DNA from 2 places in the Streptomyces sp. NBC_01546 genome. Region 1 is predicted to be linked to the other one. Evidence: riboswitches for the same ligand, from Rfam matches in the RefSeq annotation. Region 1 holds a riboswitch; the other holds the start of a gene.
What was found. Region 1 has a riboswitch for cobalamin ahead of metE (5-methyltetrahydropteroyltriglutamate--homocysteine S-methyltransferase). Riboswitches for the same ligand answer to the same signal wherever they lie in the genome.
Positions count from the first base shown of each region.

Region 1 (7,435 bases):
TTCGCGGATCAGCGGGGAGAAGAGCGAGGCCACGCCCAGCACGGCCGGCGGGATCCTGCGCACCGTGGCCGGACCCGTCCCCGCCTGGGCGGCCAGGCGGTCGACCATCTCCCGGACGGACTGCGCGCGCCCCGTCGGGACGTGCCAGGGCCGTCCCCAGGCCCGCTCCTCGCCGGCGACCTCGACCAGCGCCCTGGCCACGTCGGGGAGATAGGTCCAGCTGTGCGCGGCGTCCGGGTTCCCGAGGGTGGAGACCGGCTTGCCGCGCAGCAGCGGTGGCACGACCCGCGCGGCCAGGTGGCCGCCGTCGGTGACGCCCGGCCCGAAGAAGTCCGAGGCCCGCAACTCGACCGCCCGGATACGGCCCTGCTCGTGCAGTGTCCACGCCTGCTCCCAGGCCGCGGCGCGCACCCGCCCCTTGGGTCCGGTCGCCGCGAGCGGCAGTTCCTCGGTCAGGGGACCGTCCACCGGACCGTAGCCGTAGAGGTTCCCCAGCATGACCAGTACGGCCCCGGTGGCCTCGGCCGCGGTACAGACCGACGCGGCCAGCGGCGGCCATGCGCTCGTCCAGCGGTGGTAGGGCGGCGCGGCGCAGCTGTAGAGCGCGGCCGCGCCCTTCGCGGCTTCGGTCAGCCGCTCCGGGTCCGTCGCGTCCAGCGCGACGTGTTCGATTCCGGCTTCCGGGCTTCGGCCCGACCTGGTGACGACCCTTACCGTATGGCCCTGTTCGGCCAGCAGCCGAGCAGTTGCGGCACCGGCGGGTCCAAATCCGATCACGACATGAAGGCTCACATACGCACACTAGCGCGAGTGATCGCGGGACGGCGGGAGCGGGGAGGTCACTCCCGCTCCCGCCCGCGTGCCCGCGCCGGCCTCAGGCCGTCGCGATCTCCGTACGGACCTGGTGCGCGGCCTCGACGAGGTGCTCCAGGGAGGCCCTGGTCTCGGGCCAGCCGCGGGTCTTCAGACCGCAGTCGGGGTTGACCCACAGCCTTTCGGCCGGGATGGCCTCAAGTCCCTTGCGCAGCAGGGACGCTGCCTCCCCGGCGGAGGGGATGCGCGGGGAGTGGATGTCCCAGACGCCCGGGCCGACCTCGCGTGGATAGTGGGCGCCGGCGAGCTCGTCTGCCACCTGCATGTGGGAGCGGGCGGCCTCCAGGCTGATGACGTCGGCGTCGAGGGCCTCGATGGCCTCGACGATGTCGCCGAACTCGGCGTAGCACATGTGGGTGTGGATCTGGGTGTCCGGACGGACGCCGCCGGTGCTGAGGCGGAAGGACTCGGTCGCCCAGGCCAGGTACGCGGCGTGGTCGGCCGCCCGCAGCGGCAGGGTCTCCCGCAGCGCGGGTTCGTCGACCTGGATCACCGAAGTACCGGCCGCCTCGAGGTCGTTCACCTCGTCGCGCAGGGCGAGCGCGACCTGCCGGGCCGTGTCGCCGAGCGGCTGGTCGTCGCGTACGAAGGACCAGGCGAGCATGGTCACCGGACCGGTCAGCATGCCCTTGACCGGCTTGGCCGTCCGGGCCTGGGCGTACGCGGTCCAGCGCACGGTCATCGGCTCCGGACGGGAGATGTCCCCGGCCAGGACCGGCGGCCGCACGTAGCGCGTGCCGTAGGACTGGACCCAGCCGTGCTGGGTGGCCAGGTAGCCGGTGAGCTGCTCGGCGAAGTACTGGACCATGTCGTTGCGTTCGGGCTCGCCGTGCACGAGGACGTCGAGGCCGGTCTTCTCCTGGAAGGCGATCACCTCGCGGATCTCGGCCTCGATGCGGCTCTCGTAACCGGCCTCGTCGAGCCGTCCGGCGCGCAGGTCGGCGCGGGCGGTGCGCAGTTCGGCGGTCTGCGGGAAGGAGCCGATGGTCGTCGTGGGCAGCAGTGGGAGGCCGAGGCGGGCCCGCTGGGCGTCCACGCGCTGCTCGTAGGGCTGGGAGCGGCGGGCGTCGGCGCCGGTGACGGCCGCGGTCCGGGCCCGTACGGCCGGGTCGCGGGTGATCGCGGAGTTCGCCCGGGCGGCCAGGTCGGCGCGGTTGGCGGCGAGTTCGGCCGCGATGGCACCGGTGCCCCGGGCGAGACCGCGGGCGAGGGTGGAGATCTCGGTGGTCTTCTGGCGGGCGAAGGCCAGCCAGCGGCGGATCTGCGGGTCGATGTCGCGCTCGGCGCCCGCGTCCAGCGGCACGTGGAGGAGGGAGCAGGAGGCGGCGACGTCGACCCGGTCGGCGAGGCCGAGGAGGGTGCCGAGGGTGGCGAGGGACTTCTCGTGGTCGTTGATCCAGATGTTGCGGCCGTTGACCACGCCCGCGACCAGGCGCTTGCCGGGGATTCCGCCCACCGCCGCGAGGTCGTCGAGGTTGGCTGCGGCCCGGTCTGTGAAGTCGAGGGCGAGCCCTTCGACGGGTGCCTTCGCCAGCACCGGCAGGGCCTCGCCGAGCCGGTCGAAGTACGAGGCGACCAGCAGCTTGGGGCGCTCGGGGAGGGCGCCGAGCTCGCGGTAGGCCCGGGCGGCGACGCCGAGCTCGGCCGGGGAGCGGTCCTGGACCAGGGCGGGCTCGTCCAGCTGGACCCATTCGGCTCCGGCCGCGCGCAGATCGGCGAGGACCTCGGCGTACACGGGCAGCAGCCGGTCGAGCAGGGTGATCGGCTGGAAGTCGTCGGCCACTCCGGGGGCGGGCTTGGCCAGCAGGAGGTAGGTGACCGGTCCGACCAGCACGGGGCGGGCCTTGAGCCCGAGGGCCTGGGCCTCCTTCAGCTCGGCGACCTGCCGGGCGGAATCGGTGGTGAAGACGGTGTCGGGCCCCAGTTCCGGCACCAGGTAGTGGTAGTTGGTGTCGAACCACTTGGTCATCTCCAGCGGCGCCACGTCCTGGGTGCCGCGGGCCATGGCGAAGTAGCCGTCGAGCGCGTCCGCGGCGACGGCGGAGCGGTGCCGGGCCGGGACGGCGCCGACCATGACGCTGGTGTCGAGGACGTGGTCGTAGTACGAGAAGTCACCGGTGGGGACCTCGGTGATGCCGGCGCCGGCCAGTTGGCGCCAGTTCGTCCGGCGCAGGCGTGCGGCGGTCTCGTGGAGGGCTTCGGCGCTGACGCGGCCCTTCCAGTAGCCCTCGACGGCCTTCTTCAGTTCCCGGTTCTGCCCCTGACGGGGGTAGCCGTACACGGTGGCTTGTACCGCCGCGGCTGCGGACTCGGTTGTCACGGAACTCTCCTTCGCGAGCGTGTCTCCATGAGTCCCGGTGACGGGACGCGAGGCGCGAAGGGGTGGCCGACCGGACGGTCCGCCGGGCGCGAGGCACCGGTACGGCCGTCCGAGATCTTTACGCCGACCCGCCCACGAGGTCACCGGGATGTCCGCGCACGGCTGTGCGTGCGCGGGCAACGGGCAGGTCTTCGGACTTGCGGGCACGTCTGCCACTCGGGCAGACACCTACTGGCCGTCGCTTCCCAGACCCGTCCGGGCCCAGTGCGTATGACGGCGGTCGTTCCCGCTCACCGCTGCGGGGCAGTCCCGGATTCCCACCGGGTTCCCTCTTACGACGCATCCCGCCTGGCGGACGGGGGCGAACCAGCTGCTGCGGGTCAGCGTAGGCGCAGGTCCTGGAGGATGGGTACATCGGCTCGCATCCCGGACGGTGACGTGGGGCACCGCGAGCCGCTCCCCCGTCAGCGCCGGTCGTACGGGTGGAACCCGCGGCCGCTCTTGCGGCCCAGCAGCCCTGCCTGGACCATCCGCTGGAGCAGCGGGGGCGGAGCGTAGAGCGGCTCCTTGAACTCCTCGTACAGCGACTGCGCGATGGCCGCGACCGTGTCCAGTCCGATCAGGTCGGCGAGCTTGAGCGGACCCATGGGGTGGGCGCAGCCCAGTTCCATGCCCGCGTCGACGTCGGCGGCGGTCGCGAAACCGGACTCGGCCATCCGGATGGCCGAGAGCAGGTAGGGAACCAGCAGGGCGTTAACGACGAACCCGGCCCGGTCCTGTGAGTGGACGGCCGTCTTGCCCAGGGTGTCGCGGGCGAACGCCTCCGCCCTCTCGGTCGTCTCGCGGGTGGTGTGCAGCGAGGAGACGATCTCGACCAGCGGCAGGACGGGTACGGGATTGAAGAAGTGCAGGCCCACCACGCGGTCCGCGCGGCCGGTGGCCATCGCCAGGCGCATCACGGGGATGGCGGAGGTGTTCGTCGCGAGGATCGCCGCAGGGTCCTCGACGATCTTGTCGAGGGCCGTGAAGACCTCTCCCTTCACCTCCGCGTTCTCCACGACGGCCTCGATGACGAGCTGGCGGTCGGCGAGGTCGTCGAGGCTGCCCGAGAAGACGAGCCGGGCCAGGGCGTCCTCGGCGGTGAGCCGGTCCAGTTTGCCCCGCTGGACGGCGCGTTCGAGGGAGACGGCCACGCGTTCGCGGGCGGCGCGGGCCGCGGTGGCATCGGCCTCGCAGACCACCGTGTCGAGGCCGGCGCGGGCGCAGACCTCGGCGATCCCGGCGCCCATCTGGCCGCCGCCGACGATGCCGACCCGGTGGATGGCGGTGCTCATGAGCGTTCCTCTCGACGGGTGACCAGGTGGCGGGCGTACGCATCGGGGGTGAAGAAGGCCGGCAGGTCCCGCTCGAGGGCCGTGCGCTCGAGGACCGCGCGCGCCTCGGCGACCAGAGCGTCCGGCTGCTCCTTGGCGAGCGCGGCGGACTGCGCGGCGAGGATCTCCCGAACGCTCTCGCGGTCGGCCGTGCCGTGGCGAAGCCACTGCCAGAGCTGCACGCGGGCGATCTCCGCGGTGGCGGCGTCCTCCATGAGGCCGTCGAGGGCGACGGCTCCGCTGCCGCGCAGCCAGGCGTCGAAGTACCGCAGGGCGACGGAGACGTTGGCGCGGATGCCTTCGGGAGTGGGCGGACCGCTGGTGCGCCGGACCGACAACAGCTCGGCGGCGGTGACGTGGACGTCCTGCCGCAGGCGCTCGAGCTGGTGCGGGCGCTCTCCGAGCACTCCGTCGAAGACCTCACGGCAGACGGGGACGAGTCCGGGGTGGGCGACCCAGGAGCCGTCGAAGCCGTCCTCGGCCTCGCGCTCCTTGTCGAGCCGGACCTTGGCGTGGGCCGCGGTGTCGGCCTCGGGGTCCTTGCCGGGCACATGGGCGGACATGCCGCCGACGGCGTGGGCGCCGCGCTTGTGGCAGGTACGGACGAGCAGCTGGGTGTACGCCCGCATGAAGGGGGCGGTCATGGTGACCTTGGCCCGGTCGGGCAGCTGGAAGTCGGTGCGGTGGCCGAAGGTCTTGATGAGGCTGAAGAGGTAGTCCCAGCGGCCCGCGTTCAGTCCGGCGCTGTGCTCGCGCAGCTCGTGGAGGATCTCCTCCATCTCGAACGCCGCGGTGATCGTCTCGATCAGGACGGTGGCGCGGACGGTGCCGCGCGGGATGCCGAGGATCTCCTGGGCCATCAGGAAGACGTCGTTCCAGAGGCGGGCCTCGTACCGGTTCTCCAGCTTGGGAAGGTAGAAGTACGGGCCGTGGCCGGCGTCGATCTGCCGCTGGGCGCAGTGGAAGAAGTAGAGGCCGAAGTCGACCAGCGAGGCCGCGACGGGACGGCCGTCGATCTCCAGGTGCTGCTCGGTCAGGTGCCAGCCCCGCGGGCGGACCATGATCGTCGCCAACTGCTCGCCGAGGCGGTACTCCTTGCCCTCGGGCGTGGTGAAGTCGATCCGGCGCTCGATGGCGTCGAGCAGGTTCAGCTGCCCGCCGATGACGTTGTTCCAGGTGGGTGCTGTGGCGTCCTCGAAGTCGGCCATCCACACCCGGGCCCCCGAATTCAGGGCGTTGACGGTCATGCGCCGGTCCGGAGGTCCGGTGATCTCCACCCGGCGGTCGACGAGACCCGGGGCGGGCGGTGCGACGCGCCAGTCGGGGTCGTCGCGGACCGCGGTGGTGGCGCGGGGGAAGTCGAGCGGGTTGCCGGAGACGAGCTGGGCGGTGCGCCGGCGCCGTTCCTTGAGCACCTCCTCGCGGCGGCCGGCGAAGGCCGTGTGGAGCGTGCCGATGAAGTCCAGGGCGGCGGGGGTGAGGATCTCGTCGAAGCGGTGGCCGGGCGCGCCGAGGACGTGGACGCGACCGGCGAGTTCGGTGGTGGGCATACGGGTCTCCTCGGCGGGAGCGGCGGACGGGGGAAGGCCGGCGGGCGGGCGGGGACGGCGGAGCGGTGCTCGCCCCCGCCCGCGGGGCGGGCTCAGTGGAACTGCTCCTCCTCCGTGGAGCCGGCGAGCGCGGTGGTCGAGGAGGCGGGGTTGACGGCGGTGGAGACGAGGTCGAAGTAGCCGGTGCCGACTTCACGCTGGTGCTTCACGGCGGTGAACCCGTGTTCCTGGGCGGCGAATTCGCGCTCCTGAAGGTCCACGTACGCGGTCATGCCGTGCTCCGCGTAGCCGCGGGCGAGGTCGAACATGCCGTGGTTGAGGGAGTGGAAGCCGGCCAGGGTGATGAACTGGAAGCGGTAGCCCATCGCGCCCAGCTCCCGCTGGAACTTGGCGATCTGGTCGTCGTCCAGCGCCGCCTTCCAGTTGAAGGAGGGCGAGCAGTTGTAGGCAAGCATCTGGTCGGGGTACCGCGCGTGGACGGCTTCGGCGAACTCGCGGGCCTGGGCCAGGTCCGGGGTGCCGGTCTCGACCCAGATGAGGTCGGCGTACGGGGCGTAGGCGAGGCCGCGGGCGATCACCGGTGCCATGCCGTTCTCGACGCGGTAGAAGCCCTCGGCGGTGCGCTCGCCGGTGGCGAACCGCGCGTCGCGCTCGTCGACGTCGCTGGTCAGCAGGTTCGCGGCGAGGGCGTCGGTACGGGCGATGATCAGGGTCGGGACGTCGGCGATATCGGCCGCGAGCCGGGCCGCGTTGAGGGTGCGGACGTGCTGGGAGGTGGGCACGAGCACCTTGCCGCCCAGGTGGCCGCACTTCTTCTCGGAGGCGAGCTGGTCCTCGTAGTGGATGCCGGCCGCGCCCGCCGCGATCATCGCCTTGGTCAGCTCGAAGGCGTTGAGCGGGCCGCCGAAACCGGCCTCGGCGTCGGCGACGATCGGCGCCAGCCAGTCGGTCCCCGCGTCCGTCGAACCCGTACCGCCGCCCTCCGCGGTGGCGATCTGGTCGGCGCGCAGCAGCGCGTTGTTGATCCTGCGCACCACCTGCGGCACCGAGTTGACCGGGTACAGGCTCTGGTCGGGGTAGGTGTGCCCGGCCTGGTTGGCGTCGGCGGCGACCTGCCAGCCGGACAGGTAGATCGCCTGGAGTCCGGCCCGGACCTGCTGGACGGCCTGGCCGCCGGTGAGCGCGCCGAGCGCGTGGACGTAGTCCAGCTCGTGCAGCTGCCGCCACAGCCGCTCGGCTCCGCGCCGGGCCAGGGTGTGTTCTTCCCGGACGCTGCCGGAGAGCCGGACCACGTCCTCGGCGCCGTACGTCCGCTCGAT
Region 1 covers NZ_CP109379.1:1,425,383-1,432,817, forward strand. Annotated here, with positions in the region: gene OHA89_RS06935 (NAD-dependent epimerase/dehydratase family protein) at 1-792, opposite strand, end outside; gene metE (5-methyltetrahydropteroyltriglutamate--homocysteine S-methyltransferase) at 875-3,193, opposite strand; cobalamin riboswitch at 3,379-3,528, opposite strand; gene OHA89_RS06945 (3-hydroxybutyryl-CoA dehydrogenase) at 3,658-4,527, opposite strand; gene aceB (malate synthase A) at 4,524-6,116, opposite strand; gene aceA (isocitrate lyase) at 6,209-7,435, opposite strand, start outside.

Region 2 (7,435 bases), 4.7 Mb from region 1:
CGGCCGCGCCAGGGTCTTCTCCCGCTCGAAGCGGATGCGCACGGGCAGCAGCCCGAGCCCGTCCACCGCACCCGCCCGCGATTCGACCTCGTCCTCGATGTGCTCGCCGAGCACCTGGAAACCACCGCAGATCCCGAGCACCGGCCGCCCCTCGGCAGCCCGCCGCAGCAGGGCGTCCGCCAGCCCGCGCTCGCGCAGCCAGGCGAGGGCCTTCACCGTCCCGCGCGTCCCCGGCACGACGACCAGGTCCGCGTCGGCCAGCTCCTCGGCCCGGTCCACGAACCGCACGACCACCCCCGGCTCCGCCGCGAGCGCGTCGACGTCCGTGAAGTTCGACATGAGCGGCACCGCGCACACGGCGACCCGCAGCACGTCCTCGCCCACCGGAGGGGCGACCACCGATTCGCGCACCGCGCCCCGCAGGGAGACCCGGAGCCCGTCCTCCTCGTCGATGCCCAGCCCGTGCTGGAAGGGCAGGACCCCGTACGTGGCCCGCCCGGTCAGGCCACGCAGCATCTCCATGCCCGGCTCCAGCAGCGAGACGTCACCGCGGAACTTGTTGACCAGATATCCGGCGATCAGCGACTGGTCCTCCGCCGACAGCAGAGCCGTCGTACCGAAGAAGGACGCGAAGACCCCGCCCCGGTCGATGTCCCCGACCACGACCACCGGGAACCGCGCGGCCCGCGCGATGCCCATGTTCACGATGTCGGTCCGGCGCAGGTTGATCTCGGCCGGACTCCCCGCCCCCTCGCAGATCACGGCGTCATACGTGCCCCGCAGCTGCTCCAGACAGTCCGTGACGATGCCGAGCAACTGCTCCTGCCTGCCCCCGTGGTAGCCGCGGGCGCTCATCTCGCCCACCGGCTTGCCCAGCAGCACCACCTGGCTGCTGCGGTCGCTGCCCGGCTTGAGCAGGACCGGGTTCATCAGCGCGGTCGGCTCCACGCCGGCCGCCTGGGCCTGCATCGCCTGGGCGCGGCCGATCTCGGCGCCCTCCCGGGTGACGAAGGAGTTCAGCGACATGTTCTGCGCCTTGAAGGGCGCCACCTTGACGCCCTGGCGGGCCAGCCAGCGGCAGATGCCCGCCGTGACCACGCTCTTGCCCGCGTCCGACGTGGTTCCGGCGACCAGCAGTCCGCCGCCGCGCTTCGCGCCGCTCATGCGCGCCCCCTCCGTGATGTGCGCGAGACCAGCATCCGGGCCGCCACACAGGCCCCCAGCGCCAGCCAGGTCACCTGCCGCGACAGCCGTACCGCCCGCTCGATGTCCGCGACCTCCACCGGCCGCCCCGTCCCGCCGTTGAGCACCGCCCGGTGCTCGACCCGCCCCCCGTACGCCAGGGTGCCCCCCAGCCGTACGCCGAGCGCCCCCGCGAAGGAGGCCTCCACGGGCCCGGCGTTCGGGCTCGGGTGCGCGGCGGCGTCCGCGCGCCAGGCCCGTACGGCTCCCCGCCGGTCGGGTCCGGCCAGTACGGCGGCCAGCGCGGTCAGCCGGGCGCCCGGCCAGCCCGCCAAATCGTCGAGCCGGGCGGACGCCCAGCCGTAGCGCAGGTAGCGGGGGGACTTGTGGCCGACCATCGCGTCCAGGGTGTTCACGGCGCGGAAGGCCAGCAGCCCGGGGACTCCGGCGACGGCGCCCCACACCAGGGCCCCGACCACCGCGTCGGAGGTGTTCTCCGCGACCGACTCCACGACGGCGCGGGCCATCTGCTGCTCGTCCAGGGCTTGCGGGTCGCGCCCGCACAGGTGCGGCAGCCGCTCGCGGGCCACCTCGGCGTCCCCGGCGGCGAGCGCGCCGCCGATGGCGCGGGCCTCCCGGCCCAGCGAGGTGCCGCCCACGACGGCCCACGTGGCGGCGGCGGTCAGGGCGATACGGGCGGCCGCGGGCCGGGAGCGCACGGCGCGGGCGCCCAGCGCACCGACGGCGGCCGCGCCCCCGGCGCACACCAGGGTGTGCAAGAGGCCCCGGGCGCGGTCGTCGCGCCACAGGGCGCGCTCGACGGCGGCGGCGGCTCGTCCGAAGGCGGCCACGGGGTGCCCACGGCGCGGATCCCCCAGGATCCGGTCGCCGATCAGCCCCGCCGTGACGCCGTACGCGAAGACGCGATCGGCACGCATGGTGGCAGGTATGTCCTCACTCAGGGTCCGCGCCCTGGTTCGACGTGTCCGGCGGCGAGAGTTCCTGGCTCCCGGGTCGCACTCGGTCGAGTGCCCCGGTGACAGTGGCGGGACCGCGCCGGATTCGCACCGGACTTCCTCTCCATGCCGCCGTATTGGCTCGCGCAGTCCACCACGCACCGCGAACGCCCGTCAACTCGCCGTTGACCTGCGACGGGGCTGCGGTGGGGCGTGTGGCGGGACGTGTGGCGGGGCATGCGAAAGCTCCCCCCGGGGAAACCCGGAGGGAGCGTTCACGCGTGACGTGCGTGTCAGGCGACGATCAGGTAGATCCCGTAGCCCACGGCGGCCGCGACGAGCGCGAAGCAGGCGTACGCGCCGCTGCGGGCCAGGGTGGCGGTGCCGCCCTGCTCGGTGGCGGTCTCGTGCTTGGACAGGCCCACCAGGCCCAGGGTGAAGAGGGCCACGAGGGCGACGGTGGCGGAGAGGCTGACCCCGAACACGGAGCCGAGTGCTTCCCAGTCGATCTTCATACCGCTGATTCCTCTGTCGTTCTCGGGGTCAGACCGCCGCGGCCGGAGCCGCAGGCGTCGCGGTCGCGGCCGGGATGGTGGCCTTGAGGTCCTCGTCGGTCACGGCGGCGGTCGTACCGGCCGCGGCGGCGGTCGGCGGGACGGTGACGGCGGCCATGGCCGTGGTGACGACACCCGGCTCCTCGGCGCCGGCCGGCTCCACCTCGTTGACGTTGTGGTGGTCGACGACCTGGCGGCGCGAGATGAACCAGATCGCGGTGCAGGAGGCGACCAGGAACACCGCGACGACGGCGACGCCGACGTCACCGGTGCGCATGACCAGCTCGGCACCGGAGGCGACGAGGGCGGCGGCCGGCAGGGTCAGGCCCCAGGCGATGAACATGCGGGTGGCGGTGGACCAGCGGACCACGCCGCCCTTGCGTCCCAGGCCCGCACCCATGACCGCGCCGGAGCACGCGTGGGTGGTGGAGAGGGAGAAGCCGAGGGAGGAGGAGGCCAGGATGACGCTGGCGGCCGAGGTCTGGGCGGCGAAGCCCTGCTGCGGCTGCAGGTCGGTCAGGCCCTTGCCCATGGTGCGGATGATGCGCCAGCCGCCCAGGTAGGTGCCCATCGCGATGGCCATACCGGCGGAGACGATGACCCAGACCGGCGGGTTCGAGCCGGGCGCGAGCGCGCCTCCGGCGACGAGTGCCAGAGTGATGATGCCCATCGTCTTCTGCGCGTCGTTGGTGCCGTGCGCGAGGGAGACGAGGCTGGCCGAGGCGATCTGACCGGCGCGGTAGCCCTTGGCGGAGGTCTTCTCGCCGACCTTGTTGCCCAGCTTGTACGTGACCTTGGCGGCGAGCATCGCGGCCAGACCGGCCACGAGGGGCGCGGCGATCGCGGGGATCAGCACCTTGGTGACGACGACGCTGCCGTTGACGGCGCCCATGCCGGCCGAGGCGACCGCGGCACCGATCAGGCCGCCCATCAGGGCGTGGGAGGAGCTGGAGGGAAGGCCGACCAGCCAGGTGACGAGGTTCCAGAGGATCGCGCCGACCAGGGCGGCGAAGATCACTTCTGGCTGGATGCCCTCCTCGTTGACCAGGCCCTTGGAGATCGTCTTGGCGACCTCCACGGACATGAACGCGCCGACGAGGTTGAGCACGGCGGACATGGCCACCGCCGTCTTGGGCTTGAGGGCGCCAGTCGAGATGGTGGTAGCCATCGCGTTGGCTGTGTCGTGGAAACCGTTCGTGAAGTCGAACACGAGAGCGGTGATGATCACGATCCCGAGGAGAAGCGTTATGTGCTCCATTTACCCAGGCTTCTGTTTGACGTCAGTGGCTCGGCGACCGTAGGCAACCTGGATGAACGGAAGGTGAACTGATGCGGGCTTAATGGTGTCTCCACCTGGGGTGCGATCAGGTCATTCGTCCCGATTCTGTCGTAGCTATCCAGATAAATGCACGTCAAAGCAGGGTGAACGAACCCCTCCGCGAGTGACCTCTGGCTGATCGGCCGCCCCCTCCGGGGCATCGAAAGAGAGCTAGATCACCTCGCCCGCGGCGACCGTCGGAACGATCGCCTCCGGTGGCCCGCCGAAGCCCGCGCCTCGACACTGGAGCAGTGCGTACCGCGACAGCGACGGCAGCGGCCGTCACCACCACCCTCCTGGGCACCGCCGTGGCCGCTGTCGCGGCCGGCCGGTACGCCGCCGACGTGGCCCTGCGGCCCCAGCCCGGGCGCCCGCTGCCCGGCAGTCCGCGCCTGAGCGTCCACTCCACCGCCGCCGACCGGGTCGTGCTGACCCGCTCGCTCGGCTCCCTGCGCCCCGGTACGTACGGACTCGACGCCCCCGGGGTGCACGCCGTGATCGGCCCCGTGCTCCCCGACGCCGAGCACGGCCCGGACACCGTCGTACGCCGGCTCCTCGCCGTCACCCACGGCAGCCTCGACCCCGGCACCCGAGTCACCCTGACCCCCCAGGTCCACCTCGGGAACCCGCGCACCGCCCTCGGGCTCGACCACGCCGACGTCGACGTCCCCGGGGAGCTCGGCGCCCTGCCCGCCTGGTTCGTGCCCGAGGCCCGCGACACCTGGGTCATCACCGTGCACGGGCTCGGCGCCGGCCGCGAGCACCCGATGGTGGTCATGCCCTTCCTGCACCGGCACCGGCTGCCCGTCCTGGACCTGGCCTACCGCGGCGACCTCGGTGCCCCCGCCTCCCCGGACGGCCTCGGCCACCTCGGCGAATCGGAGTGGCGGGACCTGGACGCCGCCATCCGCTACGCCCTGCGCTACGGCGCCCGCCGCGTGATCCTGCACGGCTGGTCCACCGGCGCCACCATGGCCCTGCGCGCCGCCGAGCGCTCGGCGCTGGCCGGCCGGATCGCCGGGCTGGTGCTGGACTCTCCCGTATTCGACTGGCACACCACCCTGCGCGCGCTCGCCGCGGCCCGCCACACCCCGGCCCCGGTGCTCCCGCTCGCGGTCCGGGCCGCCGAGAGCCGCGCGGGACTGCGCGCCGACCGCCAGGCGCCCCTGGCGGACCCGGGCACGCTGCGCCTCCCCGTACTGATCTTCCACGGCCCGGACGACACCCTCGCGCCCTGGGAGCCCTCGCGGCGGCTCGCCGCCGCACGCCCCGACCTCGTCACCCTGCACCCCGTGCGTCAGGCCGGCCACGGCGCGATGTGGAACGCCGACCCGGACGGATACGAGGAGGCCCTGCGGCGCTTCCTCACCCCCCTCATGTGAACGCGTGTGAACGTGTGTGAACACTCGTCTGAGTGCTCGCGTGAGTGCTCGAGTGCGTTCTCACGTGCACTTTCTTGTGAAGGGGATGTGGCGGCGAGAGCCCTGTGGGTGACTTGCCCCGGTCTGGACCTCGGGCCGGCCTTGGAAACGGCTGGTTCCGTTTGGGCTTTCGGCCAGTGACGGGCGAGACTGCTTCCGTGACGTCCCGAAAGCCTGATGAGCAGTTGGCTCGCGACTCCAGACTCCGACTCGTCTACCCGAGGTCCGTTAGTACGGCCCGCAAGGCGGTGACGGACCGACGTACCCGGCCCGCCCCGAGGCCCCCGGCGGGCACCCCCGCCACGGCCGACCTCGCGAACCGGGCCCGTGCCTCGCTCGCCGACGCCGTACGACTGACCCGCTGGGCCGAACTCAACCTCGGTGCGGGCGACGGGGGCCGGCCCGCCCCCACGGGCGCCCTGCCCGCCGCCGACGTCGAACGCGCCGCCGGGGAACTGAACCTGACGCACGGCCAGATCAGGGTCGGCTGGGACCGCGCCCGGCTCGCCGGCCTGGTCGAGGTGCACGGAGGCCACGCCCGGCCCGGCTGGCGCCTGCGCGCCTGGGACCGCGACGACACCGCCGTACTGCGCGGCTGGGTCGCCCTCTTCGACGCCTGGTCCCTCGTGCACCCCGCCCCCGCCGACATCGCCCCCGCGGCCGTCGCCGAGGTCGTCGAGGCGATGCCCCAGCTGCTGTCCCTGCTCCAGCTCTCCGCCGGGCCGGTGACCGTCCCCGACCTCCTCGACCTGCTCGGGCAGCGCGTCACCGAACTGCGCGACGAGCGCTGCGAGGTCCCCTACGACGCCCTGTCGCAGGCGGCGCCCGACCAGCCGGACGCCGAGCCGGCGGCCGCCCCCGCACCGCCCGTCCCGCTCGCCCGGCTGCTGCGCTGGGCGCTCGGCGGACTCGCCGCCGTGGACGCCGTCACCCTCGGCCCCGCACGGGCCGCGCTCACCCCGCTCGGCAGCTGGGCGGTCTGGGTCAAGCTGGAGCAGATCTGCGTGGCCGCGCAGAGCCCCGCCGGGAACATCGAGCAGTCCGCCGCCGCCATGCTGCACGGCTGCGCCCGGCTCACCCCGGGCCCGGCCCGCGCCGAGTACCAGGCCTGGCTCGCCGCCCGGCCCGTCCGCCACGCCGTCAGTGAGCTCCTGCTCGCCGCCCGCGGCGAGGACGCCCTGCTGCGCGGCCTCGCCTTCGAGGCGCTGCGCGTCGTCGGCGCCCCCGCCGAACCCGAGGTGCGCGCCGCCGTTCGCGAGCCCGCCCTGCGCCCCTACGCCCTGCTCTGGCTCGCCGAGCACGACGGGGTCGACCCCGACGAGGCGCAGGACGTCCTCACCGCCGAGGAGTCGACCTGGCTCTGGGTGGACACCGCGGCCGCCATCGCCGACCACGGCGAAGCCGACCTGCTGGCCCGCCACCTCGACTCGGCCGTCAGGACCACCGTCCCGAGGCTGCTGGACGAGGTCCGCGCGGTCGGCCACCCGCGCACCGTGCAGGTGCTGGTCGCGCTGGCGGCGGCCCACCCCGACCCGGCCCTGGCCAAGGCGGTCCGCCGGGCCGCCTTCCAGGTCCACACCGGCGGCGCGTAGCCCCGTAGGAGCGAAGGCGGCGAAGGCGGGGACGTACCCGCCGCGGGTCTCAGACCTGCGGCGCGTACGTCCCGAAGCTCCAGATGTTGCCCTCGCCGTCCCGGGCCATGTAGTCGCGGGAGCCGTAGTCCTGGTCGGTGGGCTCCATCAGGATCTCCGCACCGTGCTCGGCGGCCCGCCGGTGGTGGGCGTCCACATCGTCGACCACGACATAGACCCCCGAGGGCCCCGCGTCCCCCATGGCCTTGTCGAAGACCCCGCCGGTGCCCTTGCTGCCCAGCATCACCACGCCGTTGCCGTAGGCCAGCTCCGCATGCACCACCGAGCCGTTCTCACCCTCGTACACCGCGACCTGGCTGAAGCCGAAGGCCTCGGTCAGCAGCTTGATGGCCGCCTTGGCGTCGCGGTAGAC
Region 2 covers NZ_CP109379.1:6,115,871-6,123,305, forward strand. Annotated here, with positions in the region: gene OHA89_RS27985 (cobyric acid synthase) at 1-1,164, opposite strand, end outside; gene OHA89_RS27990 (cobalamin biosynthesis protein) at 1,161-2,120, opposite strand; cobalamin riboswitch at 2,158-2,301, opposite strand; gene OHA89_RS27995 (hypothetical protein) at 2,432-2,653, opposite strand; gene OHA89_RS28000 (inorganic phosphate transporter) at 2,682-3,950, opposite strand; gene OHA89_RS28005 (S9 family peptidase) at 4,262-5,392, shown strand; gene OHA89_RS28010 (hypothetical protein) at 5,590-7,023, shown strand; gene OHA89_RS28015 (VOC family protein) at 7,073-7,435, opposite strand, start outside.
Region 2: linked by a shared signal. The riboswitch ahead of OHA89_RS27990 (cobalamin biosynthesis protein) and the one ahead of metE (5-methyltetrahydropteroyltriglutamate--homocysteine S-methyltransferase) in region 1 are both predicted to bind cobalamin.